DNA from 3 places in the Variovorax sp. GW821-FHT09B05 genome. Region 3 is predicted to be linked to each of the others. Evidence: predicted binding sites of a transcription regulator. Region 3 holds the regulator's gene; each other region holds the start of a gene.
The links. The regulator LexA, encoded in region 3, represses DNA repair genes until DNA is damaged. The targets are predictions, from matches to a motif close to ACTGTATNNNNATACAGT.

Region 1: a site for LexA is predicted at 1,768-1,785, ahead of AC07RM_RS30070 (putative DNA modification/repair radical SAM protein). Genes of this name have one in related genera too.
Region 2: a site for LexA is predicted at 2,184-2,201, ahead of imuA (translesion DNA synthesis-associated protein ImuA). Genes of this name have one in related genera too.

Annotation. Positions count from the first base shown of each region.
Region 1 covers NZ_JBWKPN010000014.1:46,229-49,495, forward strand. The annotation lists gene AC07RM_RS30060 (amidohydrolase family protein) at 1-1,020, shown strand, start outside; gene ligK (4-carboxy-4-hydroxy-2-oxoadipate aldolase/oxaloacetate decarboxylase) at 1,013-1,696, shown strand; gene AC07RM_RS30070 (putative DNA modification/repair radical SAM protein) at 1,802-3,055, shown strand; gene AC07RM_RS30075 (UdgX family uracil-DNA binding protein) at 3,065-3,267, shown strand, end outside.
Region 2 covers NZ_JBWKPN010000007.1:157,871-161,137, forward strand. The annotation lists gene AC07RM_RS19680 (error-prone DNA polymerase) at 1-20, opposite strand, end outside; gene AC07RM_RS19685 (Y-family DNA polymerase) at 13-1,386, opposite strand; gene imuA (translesion DNA synthesis-associated protein ImuA) at 1,355-2,170, opposite strand; gene AC07RM_RS19695 (CmcJ/NvfI family oxidoreductase) at 2,403-3,267, shown strand, end outside.
Region 3 covers NZ_JBWKPN010000005.1:272,897-276,163, forward strand. The annotation lists gene adk (adenylate kinase) at 1-266, shown strand, start outside; gene AC07RM_RS15525 (asparaginase) at 341-1,303, opposite strand; gene lexA (transcriptional repressor LexA) at 1,376-2,050, shown strand; gene AC07RM_RS15535 (hypothetical protein) at 2,228-2,611, shown strand; gene AC07RM_RS15540 (D-2-hydroxyacid dehydrogenase family protein) at 2,867-3,267, shown strand, end outside.

The DNA of each region.
Region 1 (3,267 bases), on a different contig from region 3:
GCCTGGCGCCGGCGCCAGGTCGAGGCCTTCGGCGCGGGGCGGCCCGCGCCGGCCGCGTCCGAGCTGCGCATCGGCGACGACGAACTGCGCGAATCCATCGAAGGCAACCAGCTGCGGCTGATGGACGAGCGCGGCATCGACCTCACCATCTTCAGCCCGCGCGCGAGCTTCATGGCCCACCACGTCGGCGACTTCGCCGTGTCCTCGACCTGGGCCGCGATCTGCAACGAGCTGTGCCACCGCGTGAGCGCGATGTTTCCCGAGCGCTTCGCGGGCGCGGCCATGCTGCCGCAATCGCCGGGCGTGCCGGTCGCCTCGTGCATCGCCGAGCTCGAGCGCTGCGTGCGCGACTACGGCTTCGTCGGCGTCAACCTCAACCCCGATCCCTCGGGCGGCTTCTGGAACAGCCCGCCGCTGACCGACCGCCACTGGTATCCGCTCTACGAGAAGATGGTCGAGCTCGACGTGCCGGCCATGATCCACGTGAGCACCAGCTGCAACGCCTGCTTCCACACCACGGGCGCGCACTACCTCAATGCCGACACCACGGCCGTGATGCAGTGCATCCAGGGCGATCTGTTCGCCGACTTCCCCACCTTGCGCTTCGTGATTCCGCACGGCGGCGGCGCCGCGCCCTACCACTGGGGGCGCTTTCGCGGGCTGGCGCAGGAGATGAAGAAGCCGCCGCTCGCGCAGCACCTGCTGAAGAACCTGTTCTTCGACACCTGCGTCTACCACCAGCCGGGCATCGACCTGCTCGCGCGCGTGATCCCGGCCGAGAACATCCTGTTCGCCTCCGAGATGATCGGCGCCGTGCGCGGCATCGATCCCGAGACCGGCCACTTCTACGACGACACGCGGCGCTACATCGAAGCCGCCGCGCTGAGCGCCGAGCAGCGCGCGCAGGTCTACGAAGGCAATGCGCGCCGCGTCTTTCCGCGGCTCGATGCACAGCTGAACGCGCGCGGCCAGCGGTTCGATCCCCAATCACATGCCACGCAAGGAGCCCGCCATGCATGAACTCGGCGTCGTCCATCGCCACATCGAACGCGCCGACGCGCAGGTCGTCGACGCCCTCGCGGCCCTGGGCTCGGCCACGGTGCACGAGGCCATGGGCCGGGTCGGCCTGCTCGCGCCGTACATGCGGCCGATCTACCCGGGCGCGCAGGTCAGCGGCAGCGCCGTCACCGTGCTGCTGCATCCGGGCGACAACTGGATGCTGCACGTCGCGGCCGAGCAGATCCGCCCCGGCGACATCGTGGTGGCGGCCGTCACCGCGCCGAGCAGCGACGGCTTCTTCGGCGACCTGCTGGCCACCAGCTTCCAGGCCCGCGGCGCGCGCGCGCTGGTGATCGACGGCGGCGTGCGCGACGTGCGCACCCTGCAGCAGATGGGCTTTGCGGTCTGGAGCAAGGCCATCAGCAGCAAGGGCTGCGTGAAGGCCACGCTGGGCTCGGTCAACATCCCCGTGGTCTGCGCCGGCATGTCGGTGCAGCCCGGCGACGCGATCGTGGCCGACGACGACGGCGTGGTCTGCGTGCCGCGCGCGATGGCCGCGGCCACGCTCGAGAAGGCGCGCCAGCGCGAGTCGCTGGAAAGCGCCAAGCGCGAGAAGCTCGCGAGCGGCGTGCTCGGGCTCGACATGTACGACATGCGGCCGGCGCTGGCGGCGGCGGGGCTGCGCTACATCGACTGAAAGGGCGCGGCGGGCAATGCCCGACCCGCGCGCATGGCCGCAGGGCCATCGGGGCGACGGGACGGTTAACATCTGTATAAACGTACAGTGTTCTCCGCCCACCCCATGGACCTCCAGCACAAGCTCGCCATCCTGGCCGATGCCGCCAAGTACGACGCCTCCTGCGCGTCGAGCGGCTCGCAGCCGCGCGACTCGGTGGGCGGGCGCGGCATCGGCTCGACCGAGGGCATGGGCATCTGCCACAGCTATGCGCCCGACGGCCGCTGCATCTCGCTGCTCAAGGTGCTGCTGACCAACCACTGCCAGTACGACTGCCTCTACTGCGTGAACCGCGCCTCGAGCAACGTGCCGCGCGCGCGTTTCCGCGCCGAGGAGGTGGTGCAGCTCACGCTCGACTTCTACCGCCGCAACTGCATCGAGGGGCTGTTCCTCTCGAGCGGCATCGTCAAGTCGCCCGACCACACGATGGAGCAGGTGGTCGAGGTCGCGCGCTCGCTGCGCGAGGACCACGACTTCCGCGGCTACATCCATCTCAAGACCATTCCCGATGCCAGCGACGAGCTGATCGCGCGCGCCGGCCGCTATGCCGACCGGCTCAGCATCAACGTCGAGATGCCGACCACCGAGGGCTTGCAGGCGCTGGCGCCCGAGAAGGACGAGAGCGCGATCCGCCGCTCGATGGCGCGGCTGCGTTTGCAGATCGACGACACGCGCGAGGAGGCGCGCCGCGTGGTGCCGATCCGCGCGCTGCCGGGCGCGACGCCCGTGGCCGCCAAGCCGCCGCCGTTCGCGCCCGCGGGCCAGAGCACGCAGATGATCGTGGGCGCCGACGCCACCGACGACCGCGCCATCCTCGCGACCAGCGCCACGCTCTACGGCGCCTACCGGCTGCGCCGCGTCTACTACTCGGCCTTCAGCCCGATCCCCGACGCGGCGCGCGCGCTGCCGCTGGCCGCGCCGCCGCTGCTGCGCGAGCACCGGCTCTACCAGGCCGACTGGCTGATGCGCTTCTACGGCTTCGAGCACGGCGAGATCGTGGCCGAGCGCGACGGCCTGCTGCGGCTCGACGTCGATCCCAAGATGGCCTGGGCGCTCGCGCATGCGGAGCGCTTCCCGGTCGACCTCAACCATGCGCCGCGCGAGCTGCTGCTGCGCGTGCCGGGCCTGGGCGTGAAGGCGGTCGAGCGGCTGCTGCAGGCGCGGCGCGTGCGCCGCGTGCGCGCCGACGACCTGCGGCGGCTGCACGTGCCCGCGCGCAAGGTGCTGCCCTTCGTGGTGGCCGACGGGCACCGGCCCGCGGCCGGTGCGATGGCGGCTTCCGCGCGCGCCGAGCCGGCGCAGCAGGCCTCGCTGTTCTGAGCCATCGCGATGCAGGTGCGGCTCGACGACGCGGTCGACCTCGACGGTTTCCGTCGCCGCGCGCGGCAACTGCTGGCCGATGGCGTGCCGCCCGAGCGGGTCGAGTGGGGCGTGGCGCGGCCCGATGGCGGGGAAGGCCTGTTCGGCGATGCGCCCGAGCAGGCGATCGCGCCGTCGACCGCGGCGCTGCAGCCCGTGCCCGCGGCCTTCGT
Region 2 (3,267 bases), on a different contig from region 3:
CTGTCGCTGAGTTCAGGCATAGAACCCCTGCAGGTACCAGCGCACCTCGCCCGCGGAAAAGCGCGCCAGGGGCCGCTCGCGGAAGATCCACAGCAAGCCGGCCTCGGCGCTTTCGGCCACGTAGTAGTCGCGCATCGCGGGCTGACCGCCATCCTCCTTGCCGCCCCACCAGCCCGCCTCGATCCGCTGCGGCCCGATCAGCTTGCTCAGCGGACCGCCATAGCAGGGGCGTTCGCCGTCCATCTCGAGCAGCAGGGGCTGGGGCAGCAGCCAGGGCGGATAGATGGCATCGGGCTGGGAAGCCTCGGCCTGCGCTTCCTTGCGGGCCTTGGGCGGCGCGGCGCGGTCAGGCTGCACGGTGCGCAGCGCCGGCTGCCAGGCCTGCGTGTGTCCCGCACGATGATCCGCCCGCGCCCGCGGCACCAGCACCTGCATCGCCCCCAGCCGCACGCTCAGCCGCTCGACCATCTCGTGCAGCTTGTCCCCCTTGCGGTTGTCCTCCGGCAGAAAACTCGTGCTCGCCCCGGCCCACGGATCGGTCTCGAGCGAGCGCAGCTTGAGCCAGCTCGCGGGCGCGGCGAGCGTGGCGAGAGCGAGCTTCTCGGACAGCAGGCGGCGCAGGTGCGCGAGGTCCTGCGTGGGCTCGGCGGTGCGCACCGCGATCTGCTGGGTCGGCGGCAGGTTCACGCCGTTGAAGCGCTTGAGGTCGAGCGTCCATTCGAGCTCGAGCGCGCGCGCGCCGCGCTGGCGTGCGCGCAGCCAGATCTGCAGCGCCGACAACAACCGGTTGGCCGACCACATCAGCTCGGGCGCGGTTTCGGCCAGCGCGGGCAGCTCGAGCTTCTGCTCGAACACGTCGGGCAGCGTGAGCCAGGCATGGCTTTCGGGGCGCAGGCCCCAGGCGATGTCGAGTACGGCGCGCAGCTCGGCACCGAAGCGCCGCGAGAGCCCGCCGCGCGGCAGCGCCGCCACCTCGCCCCAGCTGCGGCAGCCGAGCCGCGCAAGCGCATCGAGGTGCTCGCGCGCGGCGCTCAGGGTGTCGAGCGGCAGGCCGGCGGGAATCTCGGGCGGCCGTTTCTCCTCGCGCACGAACAGCCGCAGCCGCGCCAGCGCCTCGAGACTGGTGGCGCCCTGCGCGCCGCGCAGCACGGCGGCGGCAGGCACGGGGTTCTCGTTCAGCAACTGACGCATCAGCGAGGAACGCCCGCCCCACAGGCGCTCGCAGGCCGAGACCTCGAGCATCAGCGCCTCGTCGAGCCAGCACACGTGCGGCGTGTAGCGCAGCGCCCACCAGCCCAGCGCCTCGGGCGTGGGCATGGCATCGGCGGCGGCGGCACCGGCCTCGGCCTGCGCATCAAGCGACCACTGCAAGGCGATCCAGTGCATTGGCGCCTCCTGCCTTCCATGCGTCGATGCGCACCACGTTGGCGGCCGGCGGTGCTTCCACCGCCTCCACCGCCACGGCGCCCTGCTGCTGCGCGCGCAGCTTGCGCCGCAGCCGCGCGGCCGCGAGCAGCGCCGCCATGCGCTCGCCGCGCGCCGGCAGCATCACCGGCGCGGCCAGCGGCGGGCCGCGGCGCTTGAGGATGTGCAGCTCGATCTGCGCCGGGTCGGCCTCGCAGCGCGCGATGCGCAGCCGCAGCCGCGCGGGCGAGGCCGACTGCGCCACCGACTCGGGCCGGCAGACGAACAGCAGCGCCTCGTGCTGCGCGGCCGCGAGCTGCAGCCGCCGCAGCTCGCCCACGCGCGCCTGCGGCAGCCAGGCCAGCACCGCGCCCACCTCGGCGCAGCGCAGCGCCTGCTCGCAGGCCCACAGCCGCGCGGCCGAGGCCTCGCTGCGCACCCACATCAGTGCCTCGGGCCGCAGGCCATGGGCCGCGAGCGAGGCGCCGAAAGGTTCGCGCGGCGGACCGATCAGCACCACGGGGCCGCCGCGCGCCGCCACCGACTGCACCAGCGCGGGCAGCAGCAGCCGCCAGACATGGTCCTCGGGCGCGGCCTGCAGCAGCTCGCTCATGGCGCCGACCGGCCAGCCTCCGCCCGGCAGCTGCGCGTCGAGCGCGGCATGGCCGGTGCCGATGACCTGCGCGTCGGCGCTGCCGAGCTCGTCGGCATGCCAGACGCCGCGGCCGGCGACGGGAGAGAGGGAGGCGAGGGAAGGAAGGCCCATGATGAAACTGTTAACTGTATTTTTATCCAGTATTTCGGGGGTTCGCAATCGGGTCGGCAAATTTCTTTGCAGGGCCCCTTCTCCCATTCCAATGGCTCATGCGATGGCGCCAAGATCTCGTTTGAAGCCCCGCGCCGAAGCCGCTCCAATGGCTTCACGAAGAATGGTCCTCGTGGCCGCGGCGGATGGGCCGCCGCGGCCGCCAGCGGGCCATGTCCCAGGAGCCCCAGGAATGCACGCCACCCTTTCCCATTCCCCACCCGCCGGCTCGGCCATCGCCGCCGCGCCGCTGCCCGCCAGCGGCGACATCGAGGCCGGCCTCAACTACCTGCGGCCGACCGCGCTGCGGCCCTACAGCTACGCCTTCACGCCGCCGGCCGGCCTGCCCTGGGAGAGCGGCGAGTACGAGCGGATCGCGATGCCGATCGCCGATGCCCGCGGCCGGGCGACCCACATCGAGCGCGAGGGCTTCGAGCTGCGCGAGGCGCCCACGGCGGTCGCCGACTTCCTCGACGACGCCGAGGTCCAGGCCGTCTACTACCCCGAGCTGGCCGCGCTCGCGCTCGCGGTCACCGGCGGCGCGCGCGCCCACGTGTTCGACCACCTGGTGCGACAGCGCGAGCCCGAGCGCGCCGCGCTGAACTTCGGCCGCGGCAAGACCGACGGCAAGGCCGCCGCCAACGGCCGCATCCACAACGACTACACCGAGGAATCGGGCCGGCGCCGGCTCGCGCTGGTGCTCGCGAGCGCGGCCGAGGCCGCCGCCGTGCGACGCTACTGCATCGTCAACATCTGGCGCTCGATCGCCGGGCCGGTGCTCGACACCCCGCTGGCCGTCTGCGATGCGCGCACGGTGATGGCGCGCGACCTGGTGAACGCCGAGGTGCGCTATCCGAAGCGCACCGGCGAGATCTACCTCGCCACCCATGCCCCCACCCACCGCTGGTCGTACTTCTCGCGCATGGACCGGCACGAGGCGCTGGTGTTCAAGCAGTACGACGCGCAGCTCGGCGGCGTCGCGCGCTTCACGCCGCACGCGGCCTTCGACCATCCGCTGGCGCCGGCCGATGCCCCGCTGCGCGAGAGCATCGAGGCGC
Region 3 (3,267 bases):
GCACCTACCACCTCAAGTTCAACCCGCCCAAGGTCGAAGGCAAGGACGACCTGACCGGCGAGGAACTGATCCAGCGCAAAGACGACGAGGAAGAGACCGTGCGCACGCGGCTCGACGTCTACAGCCAGCAGACGCGACCACTGGTCGACTACTACTCGGCCTGGGCCAAGACCGATCCGGCCGCCGCGCCGAAGTACCGCGCCATCCAGGGCGTGGGCACGGTCGAAGAGATCACGCAACGTGCACTGGCCGCACTGAGCAGCTGATCCCCGACTCGAATCCCAAGCCGCGTGCGGGCCTCGAGGCCCGCGACGCGGCTTTTTTCTTTGGCGTCCCGACTTCAGAGTAATTCGAGCGTCAGCGCGATGCGCGCCTTGACGGGCGTCAGCGCGCCCGCATCGCGCAGGCGGTCGCCCGGCTTGGGCAGGATGCGCCCTTGCGTGCAGCGGGTGGCGCGCAGCACCGCGATGCCGGCCTCCTGCGCCTCGAGCGCCGCCGCCTCGAGCGCATGGTGCAGCGTGCCGTTGCCGGTGGTCGCCAGCACGAGGCCCCGCAGAGGAGACGCCGCCGTGCCGTCGGCACGCAGCGCATGGATCAACGCGCCGCTCGCGCCCGCGTGGCTCATCACGATCTCCACGCGTGGCCATGCGACCTCGTCCTCGGGCAGGCGATCGAGGACAGCGCTCGCTTCCGACGCCGGCCAGTCGCGCACGCGCCGCACCTCGCCCTCCTCCACGTAGCCCACCGGCCCCGCGTCGCCCGCGTCGAAGGCATCGAGCCGATAGGTGTGCACCTTCTGCACGTCGAAGGCACCGAGCACCGTGCCCGCGCATACCGCGGTCACGCCCTGCGCGCCCGGTGTCGCGGCCACGGCGATCGCATCGCGCACGTTCTGCGGACCGTCGGGCGACAGCGCAGATGCCGGGCGCATGGCGCAGGTCAGCACGATGGGCTTGCGCGGTGCCAGCACCGACTGGAGGAAGAAGGCGGTTTCCTCGAGCGTGTCGGTGCCGTGGGTGATCACCACACCGGCCACGTCGGGCTGCGCCAGCCAGTGGGCGCAGCGCAGCGCCAGTGCGCGCCAGATCGCGAAGGACATGTCCTTGCTGTCGACCTGCGCCACCTGCTCCGCCGCCAGCGTCACGCCCGCGGGCGCTTCGATGCCGCCGAGCAGGTCGGCCACGCCCACCTCGCCGGCGGTGTAGCCGATGTTGTCGCCGCTGTGCGCCGCGCGGCCCGAAATGGTGCCGCCGGTGCCGAGCACCACCACGCGCCGCGGATTCGTAAGGGATGAAGTCACCATGACTTGCCAACTTTGAAAAACTGGTTAAAAATACAGGTACTGGATGTTCAGCCAGTGCCGCAAGGAACCACCATGCAGTTCGCCGTGAAGCTTACCGCCCGCCAGCAGCAGATCCTCGATCTGATCCAGAGCGCCATTGCCCGTACCGGGGCGCCGCCCACTCGCGCCGAAATCGCGAGCGAGCTGGGCTTTCGCTCCGCCAATGCCGCCGAGGAGCATCTGCAGGCGCTGGCCCGCAAGGGCGTCATCGAACTCGTGAGCGGTACCTCGCGCGGCATCCGCCTCAAGGGCGATGCACTGCGCTCGCTGGCCGAATCGCGCAACAGCCAGTTCTCGCTGTCGCTGCCCGGCATGGCCCAGCTCGCGCTGCCGCTCATCGGCCGCGTCGCGGCCGGTTCGCCGATCCTCGCGCAAGAGCATGTCGACCAGACCTACTACGTCGAGAACACGCTGTTCCAGCGCCAGCCCGACTACCTGCTCAAAGTGCGCGGCATGTCGATGCGCGACGCCGGCATCATGGACGGCGATCTGCTCGCCGTGCAGGCCACCAAGGAAGCGCGCAACGGCCAGATCGTGGTGGCGCGCCTCGGCGACGAGGTGACCGTCAAGCGCCTCAAGCGCAACAAGCAGGTGATCGAGCTCCACGCCGAGAACCCCGACTACCCGACCATCGTGGTCCAGCCCGGCGAGCCCTTCGAAATCGAAGGCCTCGCGGTCGGCCTGATCCGAAACACCATGCTGATGTAGGCCTGCCGAGCCGGCCCGGCGGTCTGCATCGCCGAGCCGCTTCGCGGATCCGCATCACGCATACCCCATCCGGTCGCCGCAGGTGGCGGGCGTATGGCGCTTTGTCGCCATCACCCTGCTGCGCCCGATGACAACGAATCCTGCCTGTGTTCAACCTCAAACCTTCTTGGAGTTCACATGGGAATCGCCCTCCTCACCTTCGTCGATCTTTGGATGCCGCTGCAGTCGCTCGCGAGCCGCTGGTTGCCCGCCCGCCCCGCACACCGTCGCGATGACGACCTGTGCGCCAGCGAGCTGCGCTATGTCTCGGTACGGCCGTCGTGCACGGCACGCGGTGACAGCGGACAGAACGCCGTCACGGCCGCAGCCGTCGCCCAGGCGCCTTCGCGTCCGCTGCGGGTGGTGCGCGTCGTCGACCGCCAGCAGGGCGGCGCGCGCAACAGCAACCGCGTGGTGATTTCGGGCCGGATGGCGGATGTGTGCGCCGAGCTTGATCGCCTCGCCGCGCTCGAGGCACTCGAAACCGCCGCCGTGTCGCCCCGCCCCGTGCACCTGCACTGAGGGCGCCGGCCCCGGCGTTTCACGCGGTCGCTCGATCGCGAGGACGCGCGAGGTCTAGGCAGAGGGTGTGAAGAAACCGCAGCAGCTGGTTTTTTCACACCCTGTCGGGAAGGCAGTCCAACGTCGCCCCTTTGCCCGCCTTTGCCCCCGCTTCTCCTGCCTTTGCCCCCGTTTTCACCCCTTTCGGGGCCCAGGGGCCGTATCCAAACGTTCAACGGCGCGCCGATTCCATGCTGCGAGGCACAATGGCATGCCATGAATATTGTGATCCTCGACGATTACCAGGATGCGGTGCGCAAGCTGCACTGTGCTTCGAAGCTCGATGCCTACGCAGCCAAGGTCTACACCAACACCGTCAAGGGCATCGGTCAACTCTCGGTGCGGCTCAAGGACGCCGATGTGATCGTCCTGATCCGCGAGCGTAGCCAGATCTCGCGCCAGCTGATCGAGAAACTCCCCAAGCTCAAGCTGATCTCGCAGACGGGCCGCGTCAGCAGCCACATCGACGTGGCCGCCTGCACCGAGCGGGGTGTCGCGGTGGCCGAGGGCTCGGGTTCGCCGCAGGCGCCGGCCGAACTGACCTGGGCACTGATCATGTCGGCGATGCGCCGGCTGCCCCAGTACATCAGCAACCTCAAGCACGGCGCCTGGCAGCA